2 regions of the Rossellomorea sp. NPDC077527 genome follow, and region 1 is predicted to be linked to the other one. Evidence: a T-box and tRNA genes for the amino acid it is inferred to sense, from the RefSeq annotation. Region 1 holds a T-box; the other holds one or more tRNA genes.
The links. A T-box is a leader RNA that pairs with one kind of tRNA and senses whether it is charged. The one in region 1 lies ahead of trpS (tryptophan--tRNA ligase), so its partner is inferred to be a tRNA-Trp.
Positions count from the first base shown of each region.

Region 2: it has a tRNA-Trp gene. The T-box ahead of trpS (tryptophan--tRNA ligase) is inferred to sense a tRNA for this amino acid. The anticodon was not compared.

Region 1 covers NZ_JBITVL010000003.1:603,360-610,344, reverse strand. The annotation lists gene ACIGG7_RS13005 (DUF2268 domain-containing putative Zn-dependent protease) at 13-774, shown strand; gene ACIGG7_RS23735 (YuzI family membrane protein) at 898-1,119, shown strand; gene ACIGG7_RS13000 (YjbA family protein) at 1,203-1,952, shown strand; gene trpS (tryptophan--tRNA ligase) at 2,056-3,054, opposite strand; T-box leader at 3,107-3,339, opposite strand; gene ACIGG7_RS12990 (DUF3899 domain-containing protein) at 3,383-3,766, opposite strand; gene ACIGG7_RS12985 (peptide ABC transporter substrate-binding protein) at 4,275-5,927, shown strand; gene opp3b (oligopeptide ABC transporter permease) at 6,100-6,985, shown strand, end outside.
Region 2 covers NZ_JBITVL010000003.1:859,147-866,131, forward strand. The annotation lists gene ACIGG7_RS14235 (cache domain-containing sensor histidine kinase) at 1-944, opposite strand, end outside; gene ACIGG7_RS14240 (ABC transporter substrate-binding protein) at 1,086-2,363, opposite strand; gene ACIGG7_RS14245 (carbohydrate ABC transporter permease) at 2,446-3,273, opposite strand; gene ACIGG7_RS14250 (carbohydrate ABC transporter permease) at 3,273-4,169, opposite strand; tRNA gene ACIGG7_RS14255 (tRNA-Gly) at 4,651-4,724, opposite strand; tRNA gene ACIGG7_RS14260 (tRNA-Leu) at 4,729-4,812, opposite strand; tRNA gene ACIGG7_RS14265 (tRNA-Cys) at 4,821-4,894, opposite strand; tRNA gene ACIGG7_RS14270 (tRNA-Gly) at 4,902-4,976, opposite strand; tRNA gene ACIGG7_RS14275 (tRNA-Gln) at 4,981-5,052, opposite strand; tRNA gene ACIGG7_RS14280 (tRNA-His) at 5,092-5,167, opposite strand; tRNA gene ACIGG7_RS14285 (tRNA-Trp) at 5,186-5,259, opposite strand; tRNA gene ACIGG7_RS14290 (tRNA-Tyr) at 5,268-5,351, opposite strand; tRNA gene ACIGG7_RS14295 (tRNA-Thr) at 5,368-5,443, opposite strand; tRNA gene ACIGG7_RS14300 (tRNA-Phe) at 5,458-5,533, opposite strand; tRNA gene ACIGG7_RS14305 (tRNA-Asp) at 5,841-5,917, opposite strand; tRNA gene ACIGG7_RS14310 (tRNA-Met) at 6,024-6,097, opposite strand; tRNA gene ACIGG7_RS14315 (tRNA-Val) at 6,122-6,197, opposite strand; tRNA gene ACIGG7_RS14320 (tRNA-Glu) at 6,226-6,300, opposite strand; tRNA gene ACIGG7_RS14325 (tRNA-Ser) at 6,318-6,409, opposite strand; tRNA gene ACIGG7_RS14330 (tRNA-Asn) at 6,416-6,490, opposite strand; rRNA gene rrf (5S ribosomal RNA) at 6,498-6,614, opposite strand; partial or broken rRNA gene ACIGG7_RS14340 (23S ribosomal RNA) at 6,912-6,985, opposite strand, start outside.

The DNA.
Region 1 (6,985 bases):
AGAGGGATGAAGGTGGCTGTTGCTCCTACCGATGTATGGTTAGAAGATTTAATCAGTAAGCCATTAGAACTGCTGAAGAAAACAATCAACGGTAAAGAGGACCAACAATCGTTTTACCACTATTTGATGAAGCATGGAATGTACCGGTCTGCACAGCATGCCGGTGACATCTTTGAGAAGTTGAAAGAAAAAGATATCTGGGCGAGATTTTCATTATATGAAAAGAAATACAGAAGGAAATGGAATGGCCCGAGTGTTCCGATTTATTTATTCCCCGTGCAGGAAAAAAGGGGGATGTTTCAGTCTTCAATGAAAAAATCAGGGGTGTGCTTCAAAGATGAAATATTCTTCTTTATCACTGACCAGGAAGACCCAAAAGAATATGAAGCACTATTTGTACATGAATACCATCACTGTGTCAGAATGAAGAAATTAAGTAAAAAGGAAGACCAATATACGCTGCTTGATTCCATTATCTTTGAGGGGCTCGCAGAAAATGCCGTCCGGGAATACTGTGGGGAGAAGTATGTAGCCCCATGGACCAAAGCGTATGAGGAAGCAGAGTTGTCAAGCTTCTATGATAAATGGATAGAACCCAATTTGGATGTGAAACGACGGAGCCCCCTGCATGATCAGCTTCTTCTTGGTCAGAAATCCTATCCGAATATGCTAGGCTATTCTTCAGGTTATCGATTAGTCCAAAACTATTTAAAAAACCAGGATACATCAACGATTTCACTCTTTGGTAAACCGTCGTCAATATTTTTACCATAGAATTCAGGGCAGTAACCGTGAAAATAGGCACCGGGTTCCGTCATATCTTCCCATTCCTTTCATAAACTATAGAAAGCATGGACGAGCTCCATTATCTTAATGTAAGGGATAGAGGCGGAAGGTATGGTGGGACAATTGTTTGGGCTCTTTATAGGATTTGGACTGGCTGTTTCAGGAGGGGTAAGCTTAATCATGTATTTAAATCTGCTCACGACTGGAATGAGTTTTACAGACTATATTTTTTTCGTGTCCTCTAGAATCGAATGTTATTTACTTCTATTAGGACTCCTCATCATTACGCTCTCGATTTATATACCCCGCAGAAAAAACAATGACTATCTATAAAACCCTGATTAATAGGAATAAATTTACACAGATTAGCCTATACTGATTGACAAATAAGATTGAAGCAAAGCGAGGGGTCAATCATGTTATATCTTCATGATGTATGGGTAAATTGGTTCGAAGGCGAAGAAAATGGCTATAATGTCTGCCATTTTCATGAGTGGAGAAAAGAGGACGTCATTGAATTATTAGATCAGGTTCCTCTGATTAAAGTGGACAAGTCACTGTTTCATTACATCGAGAATGATTTATCAGAGTTACCTCAACAACTGCTTAATAATGTCTATCAGAAAGCATACTTGCGAAAAAACCATGAACGGATACAGTTGGATTATTGCTTTATCGTCACAGATGGTACGGGAATACTTGCAATTGACACAATCGGGTATACTGTGCCAATCAGGAAGAGCAGGCTGATACCAAGACAAGAGCAATTGGTTTACGAAATGGTGGAAAGCCATGAAACGGTGCAGTACTCCATTCAGCAGGATCCGAAAAGAGAGGATGCCTATCACATCCTTTCACCGAATCCATATATGATGAGTGGACTGACGAGAAAAGAAAGGCAATTGAAGCAGCTGTTATTCATGGCATTGGATCAACTTCACAGTTCGAATAATACTGCGGAAATCCGATACTGGTATACGGAATGGGCACCTCAGCGCTACCGGACAATCCAAGCGATGGACTTTGAAGAAATATGGCAGATGCTCTATGAAGAAACCCAGTACGGTTGGTCGGACAAGCACCTGACACTGTGTGAGAACCTTATTAAAGGACAGCCCTTTTTTGAAAAACTGTGGGAAGTCGAGAATCGTCCAAAGGTAAATTAATGTATCCCTCTAAACCTTGAGCCGAGAAAGTGGCTTAAGGTTTTTTGTTAAAAGTAAATAAAAAACGACGGGACACTGGTATTGCCGTGTCTCGTCGTTTTTATTATTTTCTCTTTCTTTCTTTTCGTCCCAATCCCATCGCCTTTTCCATCTTTTTAAGCATTTTGTTTGCGGTGAAGTTCGCTTTTTCGGCACCGCGGTCCAGAATATCATCCAATTCCTCGGAATTGATCAATTCATAATAGCGGTCCTGTACAGGCTTAATGGCATTTACAACCACTTGAGCCAAGTCACCCTTGAAGTCTCCATATCCTTTGCCTTCATATTTCTGTTCAAGCTCTTCTATAGAACTACCTTCAAGAATCGAATAGATGGAAAGGAGGTTAGACACTCCCGGTTTATTTTCTTTATCGTATTTCACGATGCCATCTGAATCGGTTACGGCGCTTTTAATTTTCTTCTCAATTTGTTTCGGATCGTCGAGGAGTGTAATGAACGCCTTCTGATTCGAATCGGATTTACTCATTTTCTTTAATGGATCCTGTAGGGACATCACTCGTGCACCGACTTTAGGGATGCGGACTTCAGGTACTGTAAAGATATCATTGTATTTATTGTTGAATCGCTCAGCAAGGTTTCTTGTCAATTCAAGATGCTGCTTCTGATCCTCCCCGACTGGAACCAAATCCGTTCCGTATAACAGGATGTCTGCAGCCATTAAAGGAGGATACGTCAATAACCCTGCAGAAACGGCTTCTTTCCCATGGGATTTGTCTTTGAATTGAGTCATTCTTTCTAGTTCTCCAATATAGGTGACACATTGTAAAATCCATCCTGCCTGTGCATGTGCAGGGACTTCCGATTGAATGAATAATGTCGATTTCTCAGGATCGATTCCACAAGCGATATAAAGGGCAGCCAGACTGCGGATATTTTTTCGCAGCTCCATTTTATCCTGGGCCACTGTAATGGCATGTTGATCGACTACACAGAAATAACAATTATATTCCTCCTGGAGTTCTGTGAATTGCTTCATCGCTCCAATGTAATTGCCGAGAGTAATCGTTCCGCTCGGCTGAATGCCGCTAAAGATTGTTTTCATCTCTTTTTCCTCCTATATATAAACAAAATAAAAACCCACCCGTCCTATAAAAAATAGGGACGAATGGGATCATTTCCGCGGTGCCACCCTAAGTGCTCGAATGAGCCAGCTTAGTCCATGTTGAACATGGAACCCCTTTAACGTGAGGTTAATCCGTTATAAGCTACTCCGGTTCACAAATAAAGCTCAGAAGTCCATTCCTATTCTAATGAATACTTGTTCGCACCGGCCACAAGCTCTCTTTAAATCATATAGAAAAGTACTACTCTTCATCCTTGCTTTTCACTCAATTCATATAAGTACATTATATGAAAATGAGCTGAATAATTCAAGTGTACAGAAGATAGGTCAACACAATGGACAACACCAGAGTCACAGCTCCGAGTGTCAATAAAGACTTAGTAATGGAATAGGAGCGTTTGACACTGAATTCTTCATGGGCTTCCTTTGTTTCGTCCAGCTCATCGAACTCAGAAGCGTACTTTCCGAGTTTTGAGCTCTTTCGGAAACGCTTGATTGCGTACACGAGCCCATTGAAAAAACCCTTTTCGAAAATATATAGAAGGGAACCGAGACAGACATACAAAATCCCGATAATAAATAAGCTGTCTATAATTGAAAGAAGCAGGTTTTTCTCTTGAAGTGACGCCACCACAACAGCAATGACGAATAAAAGGAATGTAAGGATAGTAAATAGATTGATTCGTTTCATAATACTCCTTTAAGTGTTTTTATCAAAAGTATACATGAAGGATTATAAAGAATTCAATCCTCACTCATGGATATTCAATTCTTCTCAAAGTGAATAAGTAGTACCGACACACAGCCACTTGGGAATACAATATGATGAGAGCGGAATATTGCTGAAGATGTTAACTGAAATAAGTATGAATTCTATCATTTATATTTAGTCTGGAAATTTAATATTTATAACAAGAGAGAATTTCAAAGAGCAGGAACCCTGTTTAAAGGACAGTAATATTTAGCCTATGAGAATTTACGTTTGTAACAATTGTAATAGGACGAACTCTCCAAAATGTTTAAAAGAAACGTTGATATTACAGGGTTTCAATATCAATATACCTACTAATCTGATAATTTAGCAAAAAAACTGTTAAATTCATATTGCAATAATTTCTCTATCATGTATAATAAGTAACAAATCTTCTGAAAATTAGAAGATAAATAAATATGAGATTTACGAGGAGGTCAATTTCAAGATGAAGAAAAAGTTTTCATTCTTGCTGGTTCTTCTTCTGGCTCTCAGTACTTTCCTAGCTGCTTGTGGCGGCGACAAGAAGACTGACAGCAAAGAGGAAGGAACTGGTGCAGGCGGTTCTGACGAAAAGAAAGAACAAGTACTTAACCTGCTGGAGGCGTCTGAGATCCCATCAATGGACTCTACTCTAGCAACTGACTCTGTTTCATTCAAAGTAATGAACAACGTATTCGAAGGTCTTTACCGATTAGGTGAAAATGACGAGGCTGTACTTGGTATGGCTGCTGAAGAACCACAGATCAGTGAAGATGGTAAAACATACACGTTCAAGATCCGTGATGCGAAATGGTCAAACGGAGATCCTGTTACAGCGAACGACTTCGTTTACGCTTGGCAAAAAGCTTTAAACCCTGATACTGGTGCAGAGTATGCGTACATCATGTACGATATCAAAAACGCTGCTAAAGTAAACGCTGGTGAAGTGCCAGTTGAAGAATTAGGTGTTAAAGCAATTGATGACAAAACATTAGAAGTTCAGCTTGAAACAGCTGTACCATATTTCAAAGCATTACTTTCTTTCGCAACATTCTATCCACAAAACCAAAAATTCGTTGAGTCTCAAGGCGATAAATTCGGTCTTGAAGCTGACACTGTAGTATATAACGGACCTTTTACTCTTTCTGAGTGGAAGCACGAACAAAGCTTTAAATTAACTCATAACGATAGCTACTGGGATGCAGACACTGTTAAGTTAAAAGAAGTGAACTTTAATATCGTTAAAGACACTGCTACTGGAGTTAACCTTTTTGAAACAAACAAAGCTGATGTTGCTGGTCTTTCAGCTGAATTTGTAGACAAATACAAGTCAGATGAAAACTTCAAAACAAAAGCGGATACTGCTGTATACTTCCTGCGTTTAAACGAAGGAAATGAAGTGTTGAAAAACGTAAACGCACGTAAAGCAATTGACTCTGCTTACGACAAAGAAGGTATGGTTGAGGTTCTTCTTAACAATGGATCTATCCCTGCTAACTACTTAGTACCTAAAGATTTCGTAACGGGTCCAGATGGTACTGAATACCGTGAAGCGGTTGGCGATTTCGGTGGATTTGACACTAAAAAAGCTGCTGACTATTGGGCTAAAGCGAAAGAAGAGTTAGGTAAAGATTCTATTGAATTAGAACTATTAAACTATGACTCTGACAGCTCTAAAAAGATCGGTGAGTTCTTAAAAGAACAACTTGAGCAAAATCTTGAAGGTTTAACTGTCAACATCAAAGCACAACCATTCAAGCAAAAACTTGAATTAGAATCGAAAGGTCAATATGACTTCTCATTCGCTGGTTGGGGTCCTGACTATCCAGATCCGATGACATTTGTTGACATGTTCGTGACTGACGGTGCTCATAACCAAATGGGTTACTCTAACCCTGAATATGACAAGTTAATTGAACAAGCTAAAGGTGAACTTCTTGATGATCCTGAAGCTCGCTGGCAAGCAATGGTTGATGCAGAGAAGATCCTTTTCGACGATCAAGCAATCAGCCCAATGTACCAACGTGGAACTGCTTTCTTAGAGCGTCCATATGTTAAAGGTCTGTTACGTCACTCATTTGGTGCGGATGCATCTTACAAATGGGCTTCAATTGAGTAGTATTTAACTCATTCGACAAACCTTAAAAGGGAGAGCGTATGCATAGGCATATGCTCTCCTTTTCCAGTGAATGTCGGTAATTATCACAAAAATAAAAATTTATTGAAAATTTGTCGAAATTCGCTATAATTGAGAATGTAGAAAAAATAAGATAAAAAAGGGGGGCTAAAGAATGGTCAAATATACAATTCAACGTATCGTTTATATGATCATCACTTTGCTTATCATTGCAACCGCCACTTTCTTTCTGATGAAGCTCCTACCTGGATCTCCACTGCAAAACACAGAAAGGCTTACTCCGGAACAACAACAAATCATCCTGGATAAATATGGTTTGAACGACCCGCTGCCAGAACAATACATTAACTACATGGTAGGGTTAACGAAAGGTGATTTAGGCTTATCCTTCCAATATGATAACCGCCCAGTAACAAGCTTGATAGGAGACCGAATCGGTCCTTCAGCTCTAATAGGTTTTCAGGCAATGGTATTAGGGACTTTCCTAGGATTAATCATTGGAATCATAGCAGCTATTAAGCATAATAGTTGGATTGATTATGGTTCAACTACTCTTGCGGTATTGGGTATTTCAATTCCTTCATTCGTATTTGCAGGTCTCCTTCAATATTATGTTGGTGTTAAACTGCAATGGCTACCAGTAGCGCTTTGGGGTGAGTATAAACATACAATCCTTCCAACGCTTGCATTGACGGTATTAGTTGTTGCAACGATTGCTCGTTTTATGAGAACAGAAATGCTTGAAATCCTGAACTCGGATTATATTCTTCTTGCTAAGGCAAAAGGAATTACAAAGGCAGGGACAATCGTGAAGCACGCAGTTAGGAATGCGATGATCCCTATCATAACGATTTTGGGACCGATGACTGTAAACATTATGACCGGTGCCCTAGTAGTAGAAAAGATCTTCGCGGTTCCTGGATTGGGTGAACAATTCGTCCGTTCAATTGAGTTAAATGATTATACAGTGATTATGGGAATTACATTGTTTTATAGCGCACTATTCATTGGTGTCATTTTCTTGGTGGATATCCTTTACG
Region 2 (6,985 bases), 260 kb from region 1:
AGCACCACAAGGGTCAACCCAAGGACACCAAACAAAATATTGATCTTCGCGACACTAAAAGCACTTTCATAAAGGTTTGCATAGGATACCCGTTTCACGAGTAACCAGCCGCCGGCTGAAGCAGGCAATTGATCGTACATCATCACCCCGCTGAACGAATCTTCCTCCCACTCAAGCGTTCCTGAAACATCTTTCGAATCAAGGATCTTCTTAATCCACTTCTGGTTGTTTCCATCATCCGATACGTCACGGTCAGAGCTGTAAATCATTTCCCCTTCTGAAGAAAGAAGATAAAATTCCTCTGATTCAGGATTGTACAGATTCCGGCTCAAATCGATGATTTTATCAGGTGCAATGTCCAGAGAAATATACGCAAGCACTTCATCTCCCGGAACGTTTCGGAACGCGCGGTGAATCGTGATGATTTCCTTGGAACGGTTGATGTTTTCCTCTTCCTGGCTGTATGCTGGTTCAATGTACATATTATAGGGGCTGCGCTCTGCTCTTCTGAAGTATTCCCACTGTGAATCTTTTATTCTATTGGAAAATACAACAGTGGAACGCTTGGTTGCCGAAATGACCCGGTCACCGTCAGCAAAAGAAATACGCACCCCGTTGATCGTATCCCCTGTGTAGAGAATCGTTTGCACAATGTTCTTCACGATTCCGATTGTTAAGTAATTATTCTCTTTACTTGGCGATCTCATGAAATTAATGAAATCTGGATTATTATAGAGGGACAGGGATAACCCATTGAGTTCGTTGATATAGCTCTCAAGATTCACCTTTCCCTGATAGAGCAGATTACTGCTCTCCTTCACTACCTGCTCCTCTATCGAATCCTTCGTATACAAATATGTAATAATGATCGAACTGCCAAACGGCACAATCGTCGTAATCATCAACAGCACAATCAGCTTATTCCGAATGCTTGTCTTTAACATGAGGGACGGACCTCCCAAGTCTCACTTATACCCTAGTATAAAGTGTTATTCCCTGCTCTTGGAAGTGTTTTTCGAAATATTCCTACTAAACTTATAAAATAGAAAGCATGCCTTCGATAGACATGCTTTCTATTATTCTGTTTACTTCAAGTTATCCCATGTTTGTTGGAATCTCTCAAGTACAGTATCATAATCGATTTTTCCAGCTGCATATTCCTGGATCGTTGCAGCGAATTCTTTGTTCGCTCCATCTGGCCATTTGAACCAAGTCCAAGGAATTGTTTTCTCGTCCTTAGAGTAATCAAGAATGGATTGACCTAAGTCACCAAGACCATTTGGCTCGATATTATCAAATGCAGGGATGAACGCAAATTCTTCTGTGATATAACGCTTACCAGTTTCAGAAGATACCATCCACTCCAAGAATGTTTTCGCTTCTTCAAGGTGTTCTGAGTTCTTGTTCAGTACCCAGTTATTCGGTACACCGACAGGAAGGCGGTCGGCATTCTCGTCATTACTGATTGGAATAGGAAGGAAGCCCATATTGATATCAGGGTTAATTTCCGTGATCATGTTCTCCGTCCAGTTCCCTTGTTGAAGCATAGCAGTTTCACCAGAAGCAAATAGTGTTACCTGCGTATTGTAATCAGTTGTTAATGGATTATCGTTTGCATATTTAAGCTCTGTGTCCAGTACTTCTTTGAACTGTTTGAACTTTTCGTTTCCTACAATCTTCTCAGACCCATCATACAGTCCTGCAATGAACTTATCCGGATCTTCCTGCTGTGCAAAAGGAATGTTCAGTAAATGCTGCCCGATTACCCACCACTCGCCGTAACCAGCTGAGAATGGAGTGATTTTCTTTGCTTCAAGCTTTTTCGCTGCGTCTTTCAATTCATCGATCGTCGCAGGAGGCTCAGTGATGCCTGCTTTTTCGAATAAGTCTTTGTTATACACAAAACCATATCCTTCTAAGTTAACCGGCATACCATACAGCTTGCCGTCTTCATCCGTCATCGGCACTTTACCGATTGGAAGAACATGCTCAACCCATGGCTCATCAGAAAGATCGGCAAGCTTCTCTTTCCAAAGCTCTAACTCTTTAAATCCACCATTGTTGAAAATATCCGGCTCTTCGCCAGATGCAAATTTCGCTTTAAGAGCTGCACCGTAATCGGCACCTCCCCCAACTGTTTCAAGCTTGATCTTGATGTTCGGATGCTCTGCTTCAAATTCCTTGATCATTTCTTGAAGTTGGTCGGCAATTTCAACCTTGAACTGGAAGAAGTTCAGTGTCACAACATCATCTCCAGAACCTGAATCTCCGCCTGAACTGCTTGTTTTGTCTTTAGAAGAACAACCTGCAATAATTCCAAATACTAAAACCAAAGACATACAAAGTAATAAAATACGCTTCATAAATGGATTGACCTCCCTGATATAAAATATTTTATATAAATTTCTGTATCAATGATAGACCATCTCGACAGAAACTTTATATCTACTTGATCGAACCTGACGCAATTCCTTTGATAATATGCTTCTGTAAAAACAGGAAGAAGATGATGATAGGCGTAATCCCGAGAACCAGTGCCGCAAGACCCATATCCCATTGCTTCGTATACTGAGCAAAGAACGAACTTGCTGCCAGAGGAATCGTACGCAACTCCGCATCCTGTAACACAAGGAGTGGTAGCAGGTAGTCATTCCAAATCCACAATGTGTTCAGAATAATCACTGTAACCGTGATCGGCTTCAGTAAAGGGAACACAATTCTCCAAAACACGCCAAACTGACTACAGCCATCGATCATCGCTGACTCCTCGATTTCAATCGGTACCGTCTTTACAAATCCATGGTACAAGAATAAGGAAAGCGGAACACCGAATCCGAAGTACATAATGATGAGGCCTGGAATGCTATTTGTAAGTCCAAGTGTTCCCCCAACTTTCATTAAAGGAATCATCACCGTTTGGAACGGGATTACCATGGCGGACACAAAGACTACGAATAAGATTTTACTGAACTTCCCTGGGGTACGAACCATTTTCCACGCTGCCATTGAACTGATGATCACCAATCCAAGGTTACTGAAAACCGTGATGACAAGGGAGTTCCAGAATGCCCGTGGGAAATTGATGACTTCCCACACTTTTGCATAGTTAGAAAACACAAATTCCTTCGGCCACGCCGCCGCATCGATCAGGATCGCTGCAAACGGTTTTACCGAGTTGATCAATACGAAGTAAAAAGGGATAAGGAAAATGAGCCCGATCACAATCCCGATGATCTCTAATACAAACGTTCTCTTCGTATAGCGATTGCCCATTATGCCTCAACCTCCTTCTTCTTCGTCACCATCACTTGTATCGTCGTAAACACTGCCACTACCACAAAGAATAGAATTGATTTCGCCGTTCCAAGTCCGTAGCGGTTATTCTGGAATGCTTCCTGATAGATATTGATCGCTACCGATTGTGTAGAATTGAATGGCCCGCCTCCTGTCAGCGAGATGTTCAAATCGAATATCTTAAAGGCCATTGAGATCGTAAGGAAGAAACAAATCGTGAATGCCGGTAAGATCAATGGAATGATGATCTTAGTCAAGAGCGTCCAGTTCGATGCCCCATCCATCTTCGCTGCTTCCAGAAGTGAATTATCCACCCCTTGTAACGCTGCCACGTAGATGACCATCATGTACCCTGAGATCTGCCATGCAAATACGATGACGATCCCCCAAAACGCCGTCTTCTCATCACCAAGCCACGGCATTTTAAAGAATCCGATATCCGTCATATTGCCAAGTGATGCAAATCCTTTAACAAAGATGAATTGCCAGATGAACCCGAGTAGCAATCCGCCGATGACGTTCGGGATAAAAAATACTGTCCTGAGAATATTACGAGTCTTCAATGCTGCATTCAGTAGCAGAGCGAAACTGAATCCTATCAAGTTACTAATAATCACAGCCGCAAACATAAACTTTGTCGTGAACATGAACGAATTAAAAAACGTCTTATCATCCGTAAAAATCTTTTTGTAGTTATCGAATCCAACCCACTCGACTACAGAGCTGACACCATTCCATGAGGTGAATGAATAATACACCCCCATCAAAAACGGAAGAATTTGAATCACTAAGAAAAATAAAAGTGCCGGTCCAACAAAGGCAGCGTACGTCAGTAAGCTCTTATACTTAAACTTCTTCTTCGTCACTGCCTTCATTTGTACGTCTGGGCTTACTGGTTCAGTCTGAATCTTTGGTTCCACCCGTATCACCACCCTAACTGTGTAATCGCTTTCTTTCATTATAATGGTAGCGCTTTCTTATAAAGGGGAACTCAATTGACGAAGAAGGTGCAAAATTTTGACTAGATGGGTATTGGGTTGTTGGTGGTGTGGGGAAATGAGAAGGTTGGGTTTCTTTCGATTCGTCCGGTTCGGGTCGGAGCATGTTGTAAGTAATGCGGTTTTGAAAATAAAATGCTGGAATTGAAAATAAAAGTGGAGTTTTTGAAAATAAAATCGTGGAATTGAAAATAAATGATCTAGTTTTGAAAATATACTGGTCTGAATCGAATGTCAGCGTGGTGAAATCAACCTGCTTCAGCTCAAAAAGATTGAATCTTGCTAAAATGAATCAATTTTTCATTATAAAACAATAAAAAAGACTTTCTCATAGTGAGAAAGTCTGTCATATGTAAGTTGGAGCGGGTGAAGGGAATCGAACCCTCATCATCAGCTTGGAAGGCTGAGGTTTTACCACTAAACTACACCCGCGATGTGGTACCGGTGGCCGGGATCGAACCGGCACTCCAGAGGAACACGATTTTGAGTCGTGCGCGTCTGCCAATTCCGCCACACCGGCATTACATATGGAGGCGGCAACCGGATTTGAACCGGTGATCAGGGTTTTGCAGACCCATGCCTTACCACTTGGCTATGCCGCCATATTATTGGAGCGGAAGACGGGATTCGAACCCGCGACCCCCACCTTGGCAAGGTGGTGTTCTACCACTGAACTACTTCCGCACTACTGGGCTAGCTGGATTCGAACCAACGCATGTCGCAGTCAAAGTGCGATGCCTTACCGCTTGGCTATAGCCCACTGATAGTATATGTCACGGAAATAAAAATGTGACTTTTATGGGGCGACTGATGGGAATCGAACCCACGAATGCCTGAACCACAATCAGGTGCGTTAACCACTTCGCCACAATCGCCATGATGAAAATAAAAATTGGCAGGGGTAGTAGGAATCGAACCCACACCAAAGGTTTTGGAGACCTTCGTTCTACCGTTAAACTATACCCCTAAGATAAATGGTGGAGGGGGGCAGATTCGAACTGCCGAACCCGAAGGAGCGGATTTACAGTCCGCCGCGTTTAGCCACTTCGCTACCCCTCCAGCTAAATCACTTGACTGGTGCCGGCAAGAGGACTTGAACCCCCAACCTACTGATTACAAGTCAGTTGCTCTACCAGTTGAGCTACACCGGCATCAAGTAAATAAATGGTGGCTCAGGACGGAATCGAACCGCCGACACATGGATTTTCAGTCCATTGCTCTACCAACTGAGCTACTGAGCCTTATTAAGTATGCATCCTACAATTAGAATGTTGTAGTCCATCGTCCAGCTCTCAGGAAGATGAATCAAGGAGCTGCTCGAGCTGTACGCTGATGTTAACTCGATGAAGATTATTCACCGTGCTCTACCAACTGAGCTACTGAGCCAAATAGTTTTCGGCTTCCACTAAGCTTCGAATCTCTTCGTCAGCTCACTTAGTCACATCCTCACGTATGTAAAATACGCTCCGGTGTTCCTTCGATCGCTTCCTCGACCTTCTCGCTTATCGAAACCCTTTTCCATTTCAATAAACACTATTTAAATAACAATGGCGGTCCGGACGGGACTCGAACCCGCGACCTCCTGCGTGACAGGCAGGCATTCTAACCAACTGAACTACCGGACCAAAGCTTTTTGCATTAGCAAAATAGGTTTCATTACCTCGCGATAGCGAAAATAACTATCCATGCGTGACTCATTTAGGATTATGATATCCTGAGTCAAAAATGGTATTGCGGGGACAGGATTTGAACCTGCGACCTTCGGGTTATGAGCCCGACGAGCTACCGAACTGCTCCACCCCGCGACGATTTAAATATTAAAATATCAATGGTGGAGGATGACGGGATCGAACCGCCGACCCTCTGCTTGTAAGGCAGATGCTCTCCCAGCTGAGCTAATCCTCCATTATTAAGAATACTGATTTTAAAACTTTGGTGACCCATACGGGATTCGAACCCGTGTTACCGCCGTGAAAGGGCGGTGTCTTAACCGCTTGACCAATGGGCCATATTGAGAAAATATAATGGCGGAGAGCAAGGGATTTGAACCCTTGAGACAGCGTTAACCGTCTACACGATTTCCAATCGTGCTCCTTCGGCCACTCGGACAGCTCTCCATATATTGGCTCCGCAGGCAAGATTCGAACTTGCGACCGATCGGTTAACAGCCGATAGCTCTACCACTGAGCTACTGCGGAACGATATGCCTGGCGACGTCCTACTCTCACAGGGGGAGATCCCCCAACTACCATCGGCGCTGAAGAGCTTAACTTCCGTGTTCGGCATGGGAACGGGTGTGACCTCTTCGCCATTATCACCAGACTATGTATTGTCTCTTTTTTAAGGACAAGTTCTATTATATCGTGTATAAATATTTTTTCAAGGCTTTTTTTATATTTATGTATAAAATTTATTCCCTGAAAACTAGATAAAGGATTGATGTCAAGAAAGCCGAAAATCGACCAATGTTGCATCTACTATTGAAGTAGATATCATTCCAGCTCCGGCGGCTAGAGACTCGAGGTCATTTCAGTTCAATCAGCTGTGGGTAAAAAGCACCCTCTTCTGATTGCTCAGAAATGCTTGTCGTCTCTGTTCAAGCCGCCTCCGCTTTATAGTGTGGTTAAGTCCTCGATCGATTAGTATCAGTCAACTCCACATGTCGCCATGCTTCCATCTCTGACCTATCTACC